Regions from separate parts of the Lysinibacillus sp. A1 genome, predicted to be linked through region 4. Evidence: riboswitches for the same ligand, from Rfam matches in the RefSeq annotation. Region 4 holds a riboswitch; each other region holds the start of a gene.

Region 1 (5,323 bases), on a different contig from region 4:
TAATAAAATAGATCGTGACGGAGCAGATGTAAGGGCTGTGATGACCCAGCTCCATAAAGATTTCTCGGAACATGTATTATTCGTCGATGAACCACTTCAGGAGAATTATGTTTCGAGCACAATCATGGAATGGCTAGCGGAGCGTGATGAAAATCTCCTGGATGCCTTTTTGAATGAAACTTTGGAGCATGGTCTGTGTATGAAGCAGCTACAATCGATGATTAAAAATGAATCCGCCTTCCCCTGCTTTACTGGTTCGGCATTAAAAGATGAAGGCATTCAAGAATTGATTGCTCAACTTCCACTCATAACGGGTACTCACTTCGCGCCGGAAGCACCGTTTCAAGGAGAAGTCTTTAAAATACGACATGATGGCCATCAGCGTCTAACATTCATCAAGGCTTTAACAGGAAAATTACATGTTCGAGATGAATTTACGTTTGGAGACCTTACAGAGAAAGTAACAGAAATTCGTCTTTATAACGGCAGTCGATTTGAAACTGTTCAGCATGTTGAGGCCGGTGAAATCTTCGCTGTTAAAGGACTCAGCCAGGCAAACATTGGCGATCACATTGGCAGTAACAGGCTATCACAACCCTATGAGCTTGTCCCTACATTACAGGCAAAAGTTCAATACGAGGGTGAGCAACATATTAAAGAAGTATTAAAGATTTTCCGTCTACTAGAGGCCGAGGAGCCATCATTGCGTGTCGTATGGCAGGAAAAGTTTCAGGAAATCCATGTGCATATAATGGGTGTCATTCAGTTAGAGGTCCTGATTGAAGTATTATTGAAGCGCTTTACACTAAACATCACTTTTGGGGAGCCGCAAATATTATATATGGAAACAATTGCGACAACCGTTACAGGCTACGGACATTTTGAACCACTTAAGCATTATGCAGAAATTCATTTATTAATGGAGCCAAATGAACGTGGGACAGGCATTACCTTTAGCAATGCCTGTCATGCAGATGATTTATCAGTGGGCAACCAACGCCTCGTAGAAAAGCACTTGTTTGAACGTGATCATCATGGCTTACTCACAGGCTACGCAGTAACAGATATTCATTTTACGCTCTTAACGGGACGTGGACATAATGAACATACGTCTGGCGGTGATTTCCGAGAAGCCACTTTCCGAGCTCTGCGCCAAGGACTGGAACAAGCACAGAACGTCCTGCTTGAGCCCTATTATCGCTTTAAAATGAAGGCTTCCAATGACTTTATCGGCCGTATGATGACCGACATTCAACAGGCTGCTGGCACCTTCGACGACCCTGTACTCACTGAAACAGACGTTGTATTAACAGGACGTGCACCAGTAGCGACCTTCATGAGCTATAGCACGATTTTTGCCGCCTATACAAATGGGAAAGGTGCGCTTACCCTCCAATTTGATGGCTATGATGTGTGTCATAATGCAGAAGAAGTAATAACTCAAATAGGCTATGATAAAAATGCCGACCCTGAATACAGTTCTTCCAGCATTTTTTGTGCAAAAGGTAAAGGCTATTCTGTCCCTTGGCAAGAGGCGCAAGCAGCCATGCATTGTCAGAGTTAAGTTCATGTACTAGCATGGCAAATCTGTTGAACTGGTACTTCAGATGAAGATAGAATATCTATACAAATAATAAAGCAAGCCCTCCGCTTCATGGAGGGCTTGCTTTTAAATGGCACCAACAGCTTTCTTTGAAGGCTTGTGCACCGGATAGGCAGGTTCAACCACCACGTAACCTTGTGTATTCATGAAGTCGATAACTACTTTTCCAGGCTGGCTTTTTAATATTTGTAGTTGATCAATTAATGTTAATAATAGCTCGTGTCCGTTCCCACGTGGATGCCAATTAAAGTGATAATCATTTAATTCCTGAACGGCTTGAAGAAACTGTGAGTATTCCTGCTGCACAAATGCGATTAGTTTATCCTGATGAGGAATTTGCTCTAAATCGTTCATATACGTTTCATAAAAACGGATGACAATCGAGCACAATAAATCATTGACACGTGCAGCACTTAACACTGGATTGGGCTCCTGTGAAAGACGGTCAAGATTAGGCTTTGCTCGTGTTGAATCAATGCGTGTAATTAAGTGGTACTGCTCCCCATTCACCTCATAAACAATAGGGTTGGTTGGCATATACATCATAAAGCTATTCGTCTTCGTTTTCAGTTGATCCGTTAACGTTGCCTGAGCAAAAAGATGGCCCTCTACCTCCCCATTTTGTATCCAAATAATGTCTTTATTATATAAGATTTGCTCAAAAAAGCGATCGTTGCGAATCAGTCTCGTTGCTAATAATTGATCTATTAGTGATTCAACCACCATTCTTGTTTTCGCTTTCTTGGCAACTTCTGTCCGTGGCTGCTTACAAATCTTCATATCTACAAAAGGCGTTTCCTGTGTTGTCGTTGCATGAATATTCATCCTATGTGCATCCCCTTTGCGTACATATTTTCAAAACAAAAAGGACTTCCTACTATGTTTGAGGAAATCCTTCGCTTTAATGTGCTTCATCACACAATGCCAAACAAACCCTAAGTAAATGCGAAGGAGTTCTAAAATGAACCCTTTCATGAACTTTGGGCGTTTGACGTACTGTGACGAACAGAGCATTCTGTTTTGTCAACATGCCACCTCCTATTCCTCGTAGGTTTATGGTGTGTACTCGTAACTAGGCAGGTATCCTGACTCATGGTCATCGCCACTTTTCCCCTTCCCATCATTTGACAGTGGTTGCTGAAAAGTCGCTCACATTTACAGTTGCGGGACAGTGTCGGATTCACACCGACTTCCCTTTTAAGCAAATTGCACGCAATTTACACCTATTACTACACGCTATTCAATTGTGAAGGAATGCTGTGTACTATACATTCCTTATAGACTATTAAAATCAATTGTAAGGTAGTCTATTTCTGATGTCAAATAACATAAAATATTCCAGTTTTTTTATTATTATCTTGCCGTCTATTTAACTCAAATTGAAGAGACACTTTTTACTTGTTATTCTTTTGCCCCATAATGCGTTAATACGGCAAAATTACATGCTAAAATATCTGTAATAGATTCTACAAAAACAAAAGAAAGTCGACTGATACTATTTGGGTGCACTTTGCGGTATAGTTAGAATACAGAGAAATAGCATTGACGCAAAACTAACGCAAGTTAAATCGGAATAATAATATTATTATTGTTTATTTCGGAATGTTCAAACTACAACTAGTGTCACTTAGAAGACTTGAAACAATCACCTACCCGATTCAATGATTCTCCCTACGCGAAAGTTTTGAGTGATGTAACTATAGAGTAATAATTTCACCAGAGTATTGTCTTAATTGTTCTATGGCTAATGTTACGGCTACTTCCTCAGTCTCAATCAAACTCAACCCTATTTTAATAGGACTCCAAAATTCATACCCGCAGTCTTCTTGCCACATATATACTTCTGTTGTAAAAAGACCATCTCTCCGTTTTATAATTTCAACTTTATATTGATTACTTGGAGACATTATTTCCTTTAGCATCTGTTCCATCGTTTCACCATCTTTACAAATATTAATGTGTATATTATAACTATTGTTCTTCAAAAAGAAAAAATTGTGCGTAAGGCCAGAGCAGCAGAGGGCACCAATTAGCGCTTCGATTTCTTTGTACTTATTGCATTCTAATAACTTCATTGTGTGATTGAGTTTCTTCTTATAATAAACTGTTTCAAAAAATTTTCTACTAGTAAGTAATTAAAAATAATTGTAGAATAATAACCTATATGTTATTCAAAAGGAGAAATAATATTTTGTTAGACATCATCTTCCCACTAATTGGGCTACTCATATGCACATCTCTCCTAATCTTTTTTATAAAGAATAAACGCAGTCACAAGGATTTTTATGGGGTTGTAATAACTGCATCTTTTTTTAGCGTCCTATGTTTGTTTCTTGTTGTATGGTCAATCGAAGACTTTATTGCTATTCAAACTAACAATTTTCAAATAGTTACCGGTAAATGTACCGTAAGAGAGTTTGAATCAAACGGAAGAACCGCAATCCACGATCTACTTGTAGACATTAACGGCGAACTCGATTTCACGGGAGATTTTGATAAATTTAGTGATGTTAGACAAGGAACCTACGACTGTACTGTAAAATATATCGAGAAATCTCGCACCTTGTATGACATTCATCCCCTTTCTACTAATGAATAGTTTTTAAAAAACGACCTGTTTAATGGAATAATAATCCTGTTTACGTTGTTATAAAAAGAACGATACTATATGAATGTCAGCTTTAAAATAGCTACAAGAAATGTTTAATAGATATACATAGGAAGTGAACAATTGTATTATTTGGTAGTCATACTAGGATTATTATTTGTGATCATGGCAGTTATCGTATTTATTTTTATGTATGTCGAGAAAGAATTTCCATTTATAATGGTAGCTAAGACGGTTGCTGCATTTTTAGTAGGTGTTTTATTGTTAATAGTTACCGTACCAAGTCTAAAATATATTATTAAAAAAGACTATGATGTTATTCGTGGGGATTGTATGATTGAGGTTTCTTCTTCCGGGCGATCTGCTGAAGCAACGTTTAACATGATAGATACGGATGAACAATATTCCTTTACAGAAATACCTGCGCTAGATGCTTATGGAAAAGCAATCCCTTACTATTGTAAGGTGACAGTGACAAAGGACCATATGGTTGAAATAGGCTACGAAATTTATGAGTCTAAATCACATAAATTAATATTAAAATATAACTAGAGACGATTGTAGCCGCCTCTAGTTTTTTTGTCCAATCCCCTACAGATTGAACGTGCTTCATCATCCCACTTGAATAAAATCACACTAACATTGATGTACATAGTCGTATCATCTTCATATGGTGGTTACTTAAATATTTATGAATCTCACAAAAAAATTACTGTATCTGACTAAGAAAAGATTGCAGAAGTATTGAATATGGAGTTAATTATTGATATTAAATCGAAAAATAATTTAAAAAAACGCTCTAGTATAAACTAGGCGCTCTTTTAAATGTCTTTTTCGCTGTCTTTTTAAGTCGTGGCGTATCAACTTCTTTTGGGAATGCCTCCACGATCTTTTAACGAATAGAAAATCTATTTAATTTTGCCTCCGTAGCAAGCATGACCGTGTGAAGCACATTCTGTCGGCTTTCTTGTTCTCTTCTGAAGTAGAGACTACGTATAAAATTCTTGTTGTTTACGCGGGTAATCACCTGACTACGACTTCTCGGCAAATTGCAACATTGCGCTAAGCTACTAATCCAATCTGCGATTTCTTGATGTGGAAGTAGCTCCTTG
Region 2 (5,323 bases), on a different contig from region 4:
TTAATTGCACTTAGTTTGACACAGCTTATTTATTATTCGAGGCTAATCCGAAGTTTATTTATTGGCATGAATGAAAAAGACTTTATTCTAGCGGCAAGAATCAGTGGTACTACAGGTGCAAAATTAATTATTCGACACTATCTCCCTCATGTTTGGCCACCGATTGTAACGATTGTGGCATTAGATATGGGGAAGGTCATTTTAGAGATTGCGGGCTTTTCCTTTATTGGGCTTGGTGTGCAAGCTCCCACTCCTGAATGGGGAATGATGGTAAATGAAGGGAAGCAATATATCCGCCAACATCCTGAATTAATGCTATATCCTGGGCTTGCTATCGTCCTTGTTGTCCTAGTATGTAATGTTTTAGCAAGTAGTTTGAAGAAGCCTAATCAGTAAAGGGGTAGTTATGAAGAAAGTTTTAGAAGTGAAAGACTTATCGGTCAAAATTGGAGAACAGAATATTTTATCCTCCATTCATTTAACAGCCTATCAAGGCCGAGTATTAGGAATTATTGGGGAAAGCGGTAGTGGGAAAACGATGCTTTGCCAAGCTATTATGCAAGCCTTGCCGACTAGGGCGCAGATCACCAAAGGGCAAATTTTCTACCATCAACAAGATTTATTGAAGGTAACTGCTGCTCAAATGAGAGCTTATCGTGGTAGACATCTTTCTATTATTATGCAAAATCCTTCGACTGCCTTTGACCGTGTTCAAACCATTGAAAGTCATTTTCGTGAATCATTAAAAGCTCATTTTGCTATAACTAAAAATGAAATAAGACAAATTGCTATTGAAAGCATGTCAAAAGTTAATTTACCTAATCCTGAGCGCCTTTTACACTATTATCCATTCCAATTAAGTGGGGGAATGCTACAGCGTGTGATGATTGCTTTGTCACTGGCAATTCAAGCCTCGGTATACATAGCTGATGAGCCAACGACAGCTCTTGATACAGTCAATCAAAAGCAGGTTTTGACATTATTTGATCGTATTCGCCTGGAAACACAGGCAGCCATCCTTCTTGTGACACATGATTTAGGCGTTATCGCTGAACTTGCTGATGATGTAGCCGTGATGTATAAGGGGAAAGTAATTGAACAAGCGAATGTCTATGATTTTTTTGATGCCCCTCAGCATCCTTATACAAAGAAACTATTACAATCCCGAATTATGTTTTAGAGGTGAAAAGATTGAAGCTACTAGAAGTGAGAAATATTGAGAAGAACTATGCACATAGACCGTTCATATTCAAGCGAAGACAGGAAACTCCTGTATTACAGAAAGTATCATTTTCACTTCAGGAGGGGGAATGCTTAGGGATTGTTGGACAAAGTGGCTCAGGAAAAAGCACATTGGGCCGAATTATATTAGGGATGGAAAGGCCAACAGCCGGTGAGCTTCTATTTCAAGGGGTTAATCTTTATGATGCCACTAGCCAACAGAAAAAAATGATACGGAGAGATTTACAAGCAGTCTTTCAAAATAGCTATCATTCATTAAATCCAAAGCACAACATTTTTCAAATTTTAGAGGAACCATACCTAAATTTCGAGCATTATAGCTCAGCTGAGAGACATTATAAGGTAAAGGAATTACTTGATCATGTAGAGTTAGAAAAATCTATTGCTGAAAAGTATCCTTCCCAGCTAAGTGGGGGACAACAACAGCGTGTTAACATTGCAAGAGCGCTTGCCTTACATCCAAAATTAATAGTTTTAGATGAAGCCATTAGTAGTTTAGATATGATTTTGCAAAAACATATCATTCAATTACTACAGACACTACAAAAGGATTTGCAACTTGCCTACATTTTCATCTCTCATGACCTACAGGCTACACGCTTTATTTCAGATCGCATCCTTGTCATGCAAAATGGTCAGCTAGTAGAGGAAAGTATGAAAGGTAAACCATTTAAGCATTCCGCATCACTTGAGCTATGCAACGCGATTTTACCCACTCACCCTCGCGAAAGAATTCACAAGAATACTAGTATCTGAAATACCTTTGCGAATAAAATCCTTATTAAAATTCTTACATTGTTATTTGGAAAGCTTCGTAAAGGAGCTTTCGAACCCCCATATTTTACCCTCTAGGTTGTTTAAGAGAGCGACCGTCCTCTGTTCCATATTATTCGGAAGTTCTTCCTTACTGAAATAGGTGAGGCTTAAGCTCTCACCATCTTTCATTTCCAATACACCCCTTACATGTTTAGCTCTATAAAGGTGAATGACTGTATAGATTTCATCGCCATTCGGATAACAGTAGTAATAATCAGGTCCTGTAAAAACACCGATAAACTCAAACTCTTTAGCCACGAGTCCAGTTTCCTCATAAAGTTCACGCGCAGCAACCTGCTCTAATGTTTCGTTTATTTCCATTGAGCCGCCAGGTAATCCCCAATCCAATGTATCTGAACGATGTTGAAAGAGTATTTTCTTATCATCATTTAACAACAAGAACTGTCGAACCAACGTTTATAATCGGTCTATTACCGATAAGCTTTCTTAATTCTGTTATATAGCCCATCCCGTCACTCCTCGTTTCATCGTAATGCAAAACAAATCGCTTTTTTAAAGCAGACTTCATAAATATAGCTCCATTGGGATTGATTAACAATCTTTTTTTGAGCGAAATAATGCTTAAATATGCAGAATAGTTCGTCAAAAATGAAAAATAGCTTTTTATAATCAGTCTTTTCTGAATTTTACCTATATTGATTGTTTGGAAACCTCTATGTTAAGGTAAAAAGACAAATTGAATATGCTAAATTTTGGTGGTTCAAATGGATTTGATTCCATTTGATTAAAAGGGAAGTTGGTGTGAGTCCAACACTGTCCCGCAACTGTATGTAGGAGTTCCATAACGAGACCACTGTTTTGTTCTTCAAAACGGGAAGGTGTTATAGGAATGTTGATGATAAGTCAGGAGACCTGCCGCTAAATAAGCATCAATTGACCTACGAGGATAGGGAGGTGTTAGCTACTGTATGATGAGTGTGAATGGATGTAAGTTCACTGTTTTTTGTTCTGTCATACTTTTGTAGATTAACAACTTCTAAAGGGGTAGAAGTTGTTTTTTTGTTGTTCTTTCGAGTTTGAATGGTAACGCTTACAAGAATGATTAAACAAAGGGGTTGTAATCCATGGAGTTAACGTATTCACCAGGTCTTGATGGAGTTATTGCTGCGGAAACAAAACTGTCTTTCTTAGACGTAGTAGAAAGCCAAATTGTTATACGGGGCTACGATTTGATTGAACTATCTCAGCGATATTCCTATTTAGATATTGTCCATTTATTATTGCACGGAAACCTACCAACTACGGAGCAACAAGCTGACTTACGGGATAAATTGAAAGAAAACTATCACGTTCCACAAGAGCTTGTTCAAATTTTTAACTTATTACCAAATGGGACACATGCTATGGACGGCCTTAGAACTGGAATTTCAGCGTTAGCAGGGTATGATCAGCACATCAATGATCGATCGACTGAAAGGAATGTAACACGAGCATATCGACTTTTAGGTGGAATGCCCAATATCGTTGCAAATAGCTACCGTGTATTAAATGGTCAAGAGGTAGTAGAACCGGATAGTGAGCTTTCATATAGTGCTAATTTTTATTACATGATTACTGGAAGAAAACCAACACCATTAGAAGAAGAAATTTTTGACCAATCACTTGTTTTATATAGTGAACATGAAATGCCGAATTCGACTTTTGCTGCTCGTGTTATTGCCTCCACACAATCCGATCTGTATGGTGCTCTAACTGGTGCTGTCGCATCATTGAAAGGAAATTTGCATGGTGGGGCGAACGAGGCAGTCATGTATATGCTGCTTGAAGCTAAGACTGTGGAAGGCTTTGAAGCGATGCTGAAAAACAAGCTCAAAAATAAAGATAAAATAATGGGCTTTGGCCATCGGGTCTATATGAAAAAAATGGACCCAAGAGCGCAGATCATGAAAGAAGCTTTGTATAAATTATGCTTGGAGCAAGGTGATGACCGCTTATATCACATGTGTGAAGCTGGTGAAAAAGTGATGGTGGAGGAAAAAGGCTTGTATCCAAATTTAGATTATTACGCTGCGCCAGTGTATTACATGCTGGGCCTACCAATTGAATTATATACGCCTATTTTCTTTGGCTCTCGAACGATCGGTTTATGTGCACATGTGATCGAACAACATGACAATAATCGATTATTTAGACCTCGTGTTCATTATATAGGCGAGCGTCATAACCTTGAAGAATTGTCGGTATAATCAAGTTTTAACAACTCGCCACAGAGCTGATGGACATTCTGACCAATGCCCATCAGCATACTAGTATATCAAATGCATACCTTGAAAGGAAGATATAGATGATTAAAACGAATGAAAAAACGATGACAGACCAGCTTCTTATTGATATTGCGGATTATGTATTAAACACAAAGATTACGAGCGAAGAAGCTTACGAAACGGCTCGATATGTTTTATTGGATACGTTAGGTTGTGGCATTTTAGCTTTACAATATCCTGAATGTACAAAACTTCTAGGTCCTGTAGTACCAGGTACAGTCGTTCCAAATGGTACTCGTATTCCAGGAACATCCTATGTCCTTGATCCAGTAAAAGGTGCCTTTAATATCGGTTGTATGATCCGTTGGTTGGATTATAACGATACATGGTTGGCGGCAGAATGGGGGCATCCTTCTGATAATCTAGGTGGCATTTTAGCTGTAGCCGATTATTTGAGTCGTGTACGTGTTGCAGAAGGGCAAGAGCCTCTCCAAATAAAAGACGTTTTAGAAATGATGATTCAAGCTCATGAAATACAAGGAATACTTGCACTCGAAAATAGCTTAAATCGTGTTGGCTTAGATCACGTCTTATTTGTCAAAATAGCGACAACAGCTGTAGTAACAAAGGCTTTAGGTGGCACTCATCAAGAAATTGTCAATGCCTTATCAAATGCTTGGATTGATAATTCAAGTTTAAGAACCTATCGACATGCTCCTAATACAGGCTCTAGAAAATCATGGGCTGCTGGCGATGCTACAAGCAGGGCCGTACAACTAGCAATGATGGCTGTGAAGGGGGAAATGGGCTATGCAACTGCATTGTCTGCACCAGGCTGGGGATTCCAAGATGTGCTCTTTAATAAGGAAGAATTAAAGCTTGCGAGACCACTTGCATCTTATGTTATGGAAAATGTCCTCTTTAAAGTGTCTTACCCTGCAGAATTTCATGCTCAAACGGCTGCAGAATGTGCTGTTCATTTACATCCTGAAGTAAAGAATCGCCTAGCTGAAATTGACCGCATTGACATTACGACGCAT
Region 3 (5,323 bases), on a different contig from region 4:
ATAAAGATATTCCCCAACTAGGTCACAAAGGGAATTATGTCTATAGTTTTGCACAAGGTTATTTACTGTCACATGCAGAGCCCGGTTTTTATTGCCCTGTGACGTTAACGATGGCCACTGCCTATTTATTAGACCATTATGCAGAGGAAGAAGTTAAGCAGCGCTTCTTACCGCATGTTTGTGCAACAGGCGATATGGAGCTATATGAGGGAGCGACTTTTTTAACAGAGCGACAAGGAGGCTCGGATGTTGGTGCGAATGTAGTAGAAGCAAAACTTGTGGAGAATGAATACCGCCTCTATGGTGAAAAGTATTTTGCCTCCAATGCAGGGATGTGTGGGGTTGCAATGGTATTGGCACGAATAGAGGGTGCACAAGCAGGCTCTAAAGGATTAACCCTATTTGCAGTTCCATGGCGAAATGAAGATGGATCGGCTAACCATCTTCGTATTCGACGACTAAAAGATAAATTAGGTGTGAAAGCCGTTCCATCTGGTGAGGTTGAGTTTGATGGAGCACTCGCGTATGTAGTTGGTGATCAAAATAAAGGGATTTATTATATGCTGGAGGCGCTTAATTTATCAAGAATTTGTAATGCTGTGGCATCCATTGGTATTATGCGCCGTGGCTTCTTAGAGGCGAAGCACTATGTGTCAAATCGATATGCCTTTGGTAAACCTTTAACACAGTATCCTATGATCCAGGATACATTAGGTAAATATGCCGCTAAGCTGCATGTAGAAGTAGCCACGATTTTTGATCTTATTCAATTATACGATAAAGTGACAAGTGGTCAGGGAACAGAACAAGACATCATCATGAACCGTTTATATATTGCCATTATGAAAAAGGAAACGGCAGAGCAAGCGGTCCATTATGCAAGTGAAGCAATTGAGCTACATGGAGGGAATGGCTATATTGAGGACTTTGTAACACCACGCTTACTGAGAGATGCGCAAGTGTTGACGGTATGGGAGGGTACGTCTAATATACTAGCTTTGGAGCTTATTCGCTTAGTGGATAAATACAGGGCACATGAATTGTTTATTCAAGAGATGGGCGCGCGATTAGAAGTTTTAACAGACCATTCATTAGTGAAAATCGTTCAAGAGCAATTAACTAAACTATCGGCAACCTTACAAATTTTTAGTACTCTCGATGAAGCGACAAAAACGTTTGAAGCAAAGGATGTTGCCAAAAAAATGGCTCAATTATATGAAAGTGTCGTAGCCGTTGAGTGGGCACAAAAATTTGGTGGGAAATATGACAAACTAGCGGATGTTTATTTAGAGCAAACTTGGTCATTACGAACGATTGGTGCTCCGATGAAAACCGTACAGTATTTTGCTGAAATCGTCTAATAACCTTTGGAGTCGCCTTGATATAGAGGCGACTTTTTTTAATTTCATGTATAATAAAATCAACTGAATAGTATAAAGGTTCTTTACTTATGTAAAGTGAAAAGGGAAATCGGTGTAATTCCGATGCGGTCCCGCCACTGTAAGTGTGAGTTTTTTCAAATGATGCCACTGAAGATTTCGGGAAGGCTTGAAAAAACGTAATGCACAAGCCAGGAGACCTGCCTTTATAGCATAGACATGACAGCCTACGAGGATAGGATGGTGGATTTTGTATCAGTTTTTTGGTGCGATTTTGACCCCTCATCATTCGAAGATGAGGGGTCTTATTTTGATGGAACAATATTTCTAACACCTGAACGCACAAATCAACGAAGGAGGATTCACATGAAGAAATTTTGGAAAATAGGGGTATCGGCATTTTTAACGATAGGGTTGCTAGCAGCTTGTGGACAAGAGGCACAAAAAGACAATTCCACACCTACAAAAGAACAAACACAACAAGAAACATCTAAGGCGGAAGAAGCAACATTCCCTATGACTATAACGGATGCTATTGGGAAGGATATTACACTAGAGGCTCCTCCTGAGAAAATAGTGTCACTTATTCCAAGTAATACAGAAATATTGTTTGGCCTAGGTTTAAAGGATGAAATAGTAGGGGTTACAGACAACGACGATTATCCACCAGAGGTAGCTGAAAAAGAAAAAGTTGGTGGCATGGAGTACAATATTGAACAAATTATTGCCTTAAAGCCAGATATCGTTTTTGCTCATGAATCTAGCATGTCTCTTTCGGAATCAGCTATAGCACAGCTAGAATCGGCGGACGTGAAAGTATTTGTTGTAAAAAATGCCCAAGATTTTAATGAAACCTATACAACGATTGAACAGCTTGGGCGTGCTACAGGGAAATTACCAGAAGCCGAAAAAATCATTGCTGACATGAAGGCGAAAGTGGAAGAGGTTCAGGGGAAAGTGAAAGACGTTGAACCTAAGAACGTTTTTGTAGAAGCCTCTGATGAACCTAATATTTATACAGCTGGACAAGGCACATTTATGAACGCAATGCTGGAGATGATCCATGCAAAAAATGTAGCAGCAGACGGTGATAATTGGTATGAAATTGGTGCAGAACAAATTATCACAAAAAATCCAGATGTCATCGTGGTGACATATAGTTATGTACCTGATATTTTAACAAAAATACCAAAGCGTGCTGGTTTCGATACAATAAATGCAGTGAAAAATAATGCTATTGTGCAAGTAGATGAAAGCACAACAAGCCGTCAGGGACCACGTTTAGCGGATGGCCTTGAGGAATTAGCAAAAGCTATCTACCCTGAGGTATTTAAGTGAAAAAAGTAGCAACAGCCTATGTATTAACATGTACGCTTCTTATCATTAGCATCTGGTGTGGCGTCGCTATAGGCTCTGTTCATATTCCGATAGAAGTGTTGTGGAATCAGTCAGTTGATGAAACAGCTGCCAATATCTTTTGGAAAATTCGCCTGCCCCGTGTGCTTTTAGCGGGGCTAGTAGGAGCTTCTCTCGCCATTGCGGGAGCGGCTTTCCAAGGCTTGCTCAAAAATCCATTAGCAGATCCATATACATTAGGTATTTCATCTGGTGCTTCTGTCGGCGCAGTCATGACAATCTTTTTTAGTATTTCTATGCCTGTTGTAGGCTTGTATGCCTTACCTACCTTTAGCATGATAGGCGCAATCATTACAATGGTGATAGTGATGAGCTTTGCTAGAGTAGTGGACCGTTCTTTAAAGATGGAAACACTGATTTTAACAGGTGTTATCTTTAGTTCATTTTTAGGATCGTTAATCTCGTTAATGATTGCTTTATCGGGAGAGGAACTGCGCCAAGTAATCGGCTGGCTACTCGGTTCTGTTTCTATGCGTGGCTGGCCGTATGTTCAAATGATTATCCCATTTGTCATTGTTGGTTCCCTTATGCTGTGGACACAGAGACGTGAGCTTAATGTTTTGTTATATGGGGAAGAAAGAGCGAAGCATTTAGGTGTCAATGTAAAGCGAAGTAAGTATTTGATTTTAGTAGGTGGCTCCATGCTAACTGGAGCAGCAGTTGCTGTTTCAGGCACAATTGGCTTTGTAGGGTTAGTTGTACCACATATGACAAGAATGATTTGGGGTTCTGATCACCGTCATTTACTTCCATTATCATTTTTTAATGGGGCAACATTACTTATTATTTGTGATTTAGTTGCAAGAACCATCATCTTGCCAAGGGAACTGCCCATTGGTGTCATTACTGCATTTATTGGAGCGCCTGTTTTTTCCTATATTTTTTATAAGCAACGAAGAGGCAAGGGGGTACGGGCGTGATTGTTGTTGAACATCTATCAGGTGGTTATGAAGACGTACCGATCGTCAATGATATAAGCTTTACAGTTGGAAAAGGAAAGATTCTTGGCATTTTAGGGCCAAATGGTAGTGGGAAATCAACATTATTAAAGGTAATGAGTGGTATTCTACCAGCAGTTGAGGGCACGATTTCTATTGATGGAAAAAGCATTCTTTCCTACAATGCCCGTGCTTTAGCAAAAAAAATGGCTGTTTTACCACAGCTCCATGCGAACGCTTTCTCAAACAGTGTAAGAGAGGCTATTTCGCTTGGACGTTATCCACATCAAACAGGCTTTTTTTCAAGTTGGTCTGAGCAAGATGAACAAGCAGTTCAACATGCAATGCTGCAAACAGGCATAAAACGTTATGAGCATACACCGATGGAATTCTTATCGGGTGGTGAACAGCAAAGAGTTTTTGTTGCACAGGCTCTTGCTCAAACTGCGGAAATTTTACTGCTAGATGAGCCGACAAATCATTTAGACATTGCCCATCAGCGGCAAATTTTAGATATGGTGCGGAAGGAAGCTGTGGAGTGTGGTTTAACGGTAGTGATGGTATTACATGATATGAATTTAGCCTCTCTCTATTGTGATGAATTATTGCTCATGGAAAGTGGACAAATGAGAGCTTTCGGGGCACCACATGAAGTATTAATTGCTTCTCAGATTGAAGAAATTTATCAAGCACGAGTAGCTACTTATGCTCATCCAGAAATTCCTAAACCGCAAATTACGATGATGCCTGCAGCAAGCGACTATCAACAGCGAGCTGTAATAAAAAAAGAACATTTTATAATAACGGAACACTTTATTCAGCTTCAGTCAGAGATTCCTATAAAAACGGTATCCTCTGCTGTCCATAACCCTGGAATTGGATGGCATAATTGCTTGTTAAACCGCTCTGTTCCTAGTGATTATGTGATTAGTGATGTAAAGAGAGAGGTTAATGAATTTTTGCAAAGAGGCCATTTTTCGCCTACGAATACAGTTGTCATGCTGACAGCAGTGCCAACAGCTCTTGTGGCGATCAATGAAATTTCTGCACCATTTGGCAGTGTGATAGTAGCTGTTACTGCTGGTGTAGGGAATGCAGTAGATGTATCTCGTGTGCACGAAAGGCAGGATAAACCATATATTGGTACTATTAATACATGGGTAATTATCAACGGCTGTTTATCGGAGGAAGCATTTTTTCAGGCCATGATGACAGCTACAGAAGCGAAAACGAAAGCTATGCAATCAGAAAATATTCGTGATGAGCGTAGTGGAACGATTGCTACAGGTACTGCTACAGATAGCCTTTTAATTGCAGCAACTCAAAAAGGGAAAGAAATGTTATATGGTGGTCCTATTACGGAAGTTGGTAAAATGATTGCAAAGGGTGTTTTTGAAACTACGGTTCAGGCTATCAGAAATTACAAAAATCAATTTTAGGAGATGAGCGAAATGAAGCTGTACACAAAAACAGGGGATACGGGTAAAACAAGTCTTATAGGAGGACGCGTTGATAAAGATAGTTTACGTGTTGAAACGTATGGGGCTATTGATGAATTAAATTCTTTTATTGGTAAAGCTGTAAGTGAAT
Region 4 (5,323 bases):
TGTCCTGATGCTCAAAACTTTTCCACTGCTTAATATCTTTACTCACTGCAATTTCTTCTGGAAACCAAATTTGCTTCCATTGCTGGTCCCAGAAAATTTGAGCAAGTTCACTAGTTGCCTTATTCCAGTTGACTGCCTCATACACTATATTTGACATGCTACACACTCCTCTAAGCTTTGTAATCGTTGACGAACATAGTAAACGGACTTGATCCCTTTAACCCATGCATAAATGTATACTTTAGCTAGTTGTTCTGTTGTCCAATTGTCAGTGACATAAAGAGTCATTGAAATACCTTGGTCAACGTGTTTTTGAGAAGCTGCATATAAATCAATTAAATCATAAGGATCAACATCATAGGCCTCTACATATAAATGACTGTTTTCGTTTGTTAAATGTGGCATTGGATAAATCGTGCGACTATCTGCATAATCACGAACCTCTACACGCTCTGTACAAGGAGAAATGGATGCCGTACAGCTACGAATATACGAAATACTGCCTGTTGGTGCTATCGCTAAACGATATGAATGAAATAGACCATATTCCATAACATCTTCCTTTAATAATTCCCACATTTTATTAGTGATAATTGGAATGTTGCCAAGTGCTTTTAACACAGCGGGTGATAGCTCTTCTTCATTCTTATTTACATATTGATCAAAATAGCTACCTGAAGCATAATCGCTATCTTCAAATCGGTAGAACGTTTCTGCTTTTTCTTTAGCCATTTCCATCGATGATTTAAGCGAATAATAGTTCATTGCTTCCATAAAGCGGTCCATGAAATCAATAGAATCTTTCGAGCCATACATGATGCCCTCCGTAACAAGATGTCCATGGAGATTCATACAACCTAGCCCTACTGAGTGCATTAATCGATTCGCTTTTGCCACTGATGGGACATTTTTGATGTATGTCATTTGTGACACATTTGTTAATAAGTGCATAGCTGTATCGATTAATGTTTCAAAATCATTTACTTTACTCGCTGCATGAATATCAATTGACCCTAAATTACACGACACATCTAACCCATATTCGTTAGGCTGATCTTGATCTGTAATGACACTAGTTTCTTGAACTTGTAAGATTTCAGTACATAGGTTTGACATTTTTACACGACCGATATTTTTTAGTGGATGTACTTCATTGACATTATCATCAAAAATTTCAAAAGGATAACCTGATTCAAATTGAGCTTTTTTCACCTCAGTATAGAGTCTACGCGCATTCAAACGTTTAATTTTACGGATTTTAGGATTATCAAGTAGTTCATAGTACATTTCTGAAATTGAAATTTCCGACATTCGTTTACCATATACTTTAAAAATATCATATGGACTAAATAACACTATATCTTTATCACGTTTCATCAGATCGAAGAAAATACTTGGAATAATAATTCCTGTTGATAGTGTTGCGAGGCGAATTTTATCATCAGCATTTGGTTTTTTTGATGAAATGAAATTCTCTATATCTGCATGGAAAATATTTAGATAGACAACTCCTGAGCCATTTCGTTGACCAAGCTGATTAGAATAACTAAATGAGTTTTCTAATAATTTTGCAACTGGGATAACACCACTTGCACGATTTAGTATTTCTTTAATTGGATCACCTAAAGGACGTAAATCCGTTAAGTTGACCCCGACCCCTCCGCCTAGGCGTGAAAGCTCTAAACAATAGCCAATATTTTCAGCAATACTATTCATAGAGTCATCCATTGATAATTTAAAGCAGCTTACTAATTCACCACGGGCTTTTTTCCCACTATTTAATGCAGTAGGTGTTGCAGGCTGATAGGCTTCCATCATTGCTTCAACAGAACGTTTTGCTAGCACTGTGTTCCCTTGTGCTAAGTACAAAGCAATAATGACAATACGGTCCTCATATTTTTCTAAGATTTCTTCACCATCACGACTTTTCATAGCATAGCTGTCATAAAATTTGCTTGCACTCATAAATGACGGGAAGCGGAAATTATAATCATATGCTTTTTTGTACAGCTTCTTTATAAAATCCATCTCGTACATGTCGATAAAATCTTTTTCGTAGTATCCCTCATCCACTAAATAGCGGATTTTTTCCTCTATATCTATAAAATAACGTAAACGTACGTTGACATATTCTAAAAAGTAGCGGCGAGTAGCCTCACGGTCCTTTTCTAACTCTAGTAGCCCCGTTGTACTATAACGATTCAGTACGTCATTATTAAGCTTTAAATAAGTTTTCATCCCATTACCCTCGTTTCATAAAACGTTTGTATTGCTTCATAATCTGTTTGATTGCCACGCAAATCTAATTTCCTCACTAAGGGTACATGATAGGTAGTAGCAATTTTCTCCCCAGCACCACCAAATACATGATGTCCGAAGTTACTATTGCCACTAGCAACTACTCCTTTACAAAAATCTCTATTTTTTTCTAAAAAACGTTGGACTTTTGCTGGAATGTCACCTAATCCATCTGTATATGTAATTAAAAGATAAGGCTTATTCAAGCTTAATTCCTCAGAGAGTTCAATAGATTCTGCCCTTAATTTAGAAACTACATTACGGACATTTCCTGTACGACTAGCGTAAACGATCATAGTGTGATCATCTCAATACGAGAAACAATTTCCTGAACATCACCTATAAATGTTTCATCCACCTCTAAAACAGGCACACTTAAAAAACCTGCATCTATAATTGTTTGTTTCGCTTGTTCATCATGATCAATATTAACAATTTCTGCTTCAAGTCCTGCTCGTTGTAATTCGGATTTTACCCATAGGCATTTTGGACAGATTGTTTTCGTATAAAGTTTCATAGTAATCCCTCTTTTCATAAAATAAAAAAGCTACCTCTTCTAGAGAGATAGCTTAAATGGAAACGTTAACATACTAAAAATACTGACGTTCCCATCTCTTAATCCCCGAAGAAATGATAAATTTGTTTTATATAGGCAGGTCTCCTGGCTTTGCTTCAATCTCTGATTTCCTTCCCATGCGAATGCACAGTGGTTATAATCATCGTCAGCTTAACAGTTGCGGGGACAGCGTCGGAATAGTACCGAACTTCCCTATTAAACTACATATAGTAGTACCTACACAAAACGAACACAATATATTGTTTTTCGATAGTTTTAAGTGTACCATCCTTTATATAAAAAGTAAATCGAGAAATAAAAGTTCATCAATTTGAGACTATTCATATTTTCTGACATATCCTTGTAAGAACGAACTAAAATATAATCATATAAGCACGAATGCGATAGCATTATTTTATTAAAAAATAAGAAGTAAAATAATAGTCGCTTATTTACCTAAAAACGTAGCCACCCTAGTAATTTTATACATAAAAAAGGCATCTTTCCTTTACAGTAAAGATGCAATTATGTGTAAAACTATGAGTATGATGTAAATCTCGCATCCTACTCCATACATCCTATCTTCGTAAATTTTTTTATTGTACTAGTCTAAAGTAGGACCCCTCTCTTGCGATGATGACACATTTTCGTTTCGTCATAACATAACGACGACTACTAAAATGTGCTCAACCTACAGGCGCGAGGAAACCAATCGTTCTACCCTTTTCAACTAATTTACAATGAATATGTACCTTTTCTAGTTATTCTATATTTATTTATAGTATAACATATTCAAGTTCATTCTCCGCCAGCTTGATTAGTCCTATTAAAAATAGCTGATGAATTTTATATGACTCATCAGCTAACCATAAATTTAAAACCTTTCTATTGTTATATCCATATTTATGCTTGTAGCAGCCTTAAAACCTTCCGCAGCTGCAATCATTAAAGAAGAGGGACCACCCTTTTCCGTTTCACCTGCAGTATATATCCCAGCCGCAGTTGTACGTCCAGCACCATCAGTCATAACTGTTCCATTTTCATCAACTTGACAATTTAGCTGTTTAGCAAATTTATTGGGACGATAAAAACTTGGCACAACAAATCCACCAGCTCTTAAAATATTTTCACCTGTTTCTAATTCAACACTCGATAAGTTACCATCATCCCCATGTAAATCTTTAATAGTATTTGTATACACCTTAATTTTCTTTTGTTCAAAATCATTTTGAACCTTCTCAGAAAGTTGATGACCATTCGTAAAAACGATTAAATCCTGTGACCAATTAAAAACCAATTTCGTCATATGACTAATATGCTCCTCGTTTTCTGCAATGATAGCCAATGGCTTGTCTCGCAGCTCCCAACCATCGCAATATGGACAGCTAAATAAACTTTTACCATAATATTGTCTGATTTGCGGGAGAGGAAATTCCTCTTGTATTCCAGTAGCTAACAGTATTTTTTCAGATATATAAGATTTATTTTCCGAAGTATTGACTAGAAATAAACCAGTTATATCATCTTTAATTATTTCTCTGACGGTTTGATCCATCATTGTTATAGAAGGATAAGATTCTATATCTTTACTTGCGAGATTCTTAAATTCTTGTGGCTTTATCCCATCTCTTGTTAAAAAACCATGTGACTCCTGAGTTACACGATTTCGATTTGTTCCATTATCAACTAGTGCAACCTTTCTGCGCGCTCTTCCTAATGTTAAGGCAGCACTTAACCCAGCAGGGCCTCCACCTATAATCATACAATCATATTGATTCATCATTATTTCCCTCCACACCACAATATATTAAAGACCTTTAATATCTACAATTAAGGCAAAAGACACCGCTAATTATATGTATGATATCTTTTTCGTTCCATTTGTTAAGCCCATTATATATTAGTCCTTGATCTCAATAAAAAAGATACAGTTTAGCTGGTTGGGTCTAATCACTCTATTAAGGACTTAACATATCTATAATATCTATTTATTTTTTTCTCGTCAAATTTTTGGTTTGAATGTTTGAAATACTGTCTAAGCACCGTTAATTGAAGTACATCTATTCACTTTAGAAAAGTAACTCCGTTTATCTACTTTATGGAGATGAGCCCAATCTCCATTTTTCAATAGTTATTGATGAAAAAAGTAAAAGCCACTCCAATTGTATTTGGAATGGCTAAATATGATCCATGCAGTCTAAATTAACAAGTCCCTAAATGATTGACATATGCCTAACATTCTTACTGCAAGTAGTTATTACTTAAATTCAATTTCCTCAGCCGAAGCGCCTTTTGTATACGTTATAGTGGCTCCAGCAGGTAAATTACGAATTTCTTTTACATTTTTTCCTTCGATAATAATTTCACCAATCGCCGTACCTTTAAAATCAAAAATCGCATTTCCTTTTTTAGGACTGATTGTTACAGTTTTGTCTGCAAATCCTTCACCATGAAATTCGGCATATTGAC

What was found. Region 4 has a riboswitch for cobalamin ahead of PI85_RS03720 (glutaredoxin). Riboswitches for the same ligand answer to the same signal wherever they lie in the genome.
Region 1: linked by a shared signal. The riboswitch ahead of PI85_RS07550 (hypothetical protein) and the one ahead of PI85_RS03720 (glutaredoxin) in region 4 are both predicted to bind cobalamin.
Region 2: linked by a shared signal. The riboswitch ahead of mmgD (citrate synthase) and the one ahead of PI85_RS03720 (glutaredoxin) in region 4 are both predicted to bind cobalamin.
Region 3: linked by a shared signal. The riboswitch ahead of PI85_RS15010 (ABC transporter substrate-binding protein) and the one ahead of PI85_RS03720 (glutaredoxin) in region 4 are both predicted to bind cobalamin.

Annotation. Positions count from the first base shown of each region.
Region 1 covers NZ_JSZM01000010.1:61,252-66,574, reverse strand. Annotated here, with positions in the region: gene PI85_RS07555 (translation factor GTPase family protein) at 1-1,564, shown strand, start outside; gene PI85_RS07550 (hypothetical protein) at 1,670-2,428, opposite strand; cobalamin riboswitch at 2,661-2,845, opposite strand; gene PI85_RS07545 (hypothetical protein) at 3,301-3,534, opposite strand; gene PI85_RS07540 (hypothetical protein) at 3,795-4,202, shown strand; gene PI85_RS07535 (hypothetical protein) at 4,335-4,763, shown strand; gene PI85_RS07530 (DUF2785 domain-containing protein) at 5,104-5,323, opposite strand, start outside.
Region 2 covers NZ_JSZM01000035.1:74,664-79,986, reverse strand. Annotated here, with positions in the region: gene PI85_RS21160 (ABC transporter permease subunit) at 1-396, shown strand, start outside; gene PI85_RS21155 (ABC transporter ATP-binding protein) at 407-1,180, shown strand; gene PI85_RS21150 (ABC transporter ATP-binding protein) at 1,183-1,998, shown strand; partial or broken gene PI85_RS21145 (NUDIX hydrolase) at 2,041-2,527, opposite strand; cobalamin riboswitch at 2,759-2,954, shown strand; gene mmgD (citrate synthase) at 3,144-4,265, shown strand; gene PI85_RS21135 (bifunctional 2-methylcitrate dehydratase/aconitate hydratase) at 4,364-5,323, shown strand, end outside.
Region 3 covers NZ_JSZM01000017.1:83,395-88,717, forward strand. Annotated here, with positions in the region: gene PI85_RS15005 (acyl-CoA dehydrogenase family protein) at 1-1,361, shown strand, start outside; cobalamin riboswitch at 1,421-1,602, shown strand; gene PI85_RS15010 (ABC transporter substrate-binding protein) at 1,746-2,717, shown strand; gene PI85_RS15015 (iron ABC transporter permease) at 2,714-3,715, shown strand; gene PI85_RS15020 (adenosylcobinamide amidohydrolase) at 3,712-5,172, shown strand; gene PI85_RS15025 (cob(I)yrinic acid a,c-diamide adenosyltransferase) at 5,185-5,323, shown strand, end outside.
Region 4 covers NZ_JSZM01000005.1:113,636-118,958, forward strand. Annotated here, with positions in the region: gene nrdF (class 1b ribonucleoside-diphosphate reductase subunit beta) at 1-157, opposite strand, end outside; gene nrdE (class 1b ribonucleoside-diphosphate reductase subunit alpha) at 145-2,238, opposite strand; gene nrdI (class Ib ribonucleoside-diphosphate reductase assembly flavoprotein NrdI) at 2,235-2,594, opposite strand; gene PI85_RS03720 (glutaredoxin) at 2,591-2,815, opposite strand; cobalamin riboswitch at 2,932-3,110, opposite strand; gene PI85_RS03725 (NAD(P)/FAD-dependent oxidoreductase) at 3,729-4,634, opposite strand; gene PI85_RS03730 (chitobiase/beta-hexosaminidase C-terminal domain-containing protein) at 5,112-5,323, opposite strand, start outside.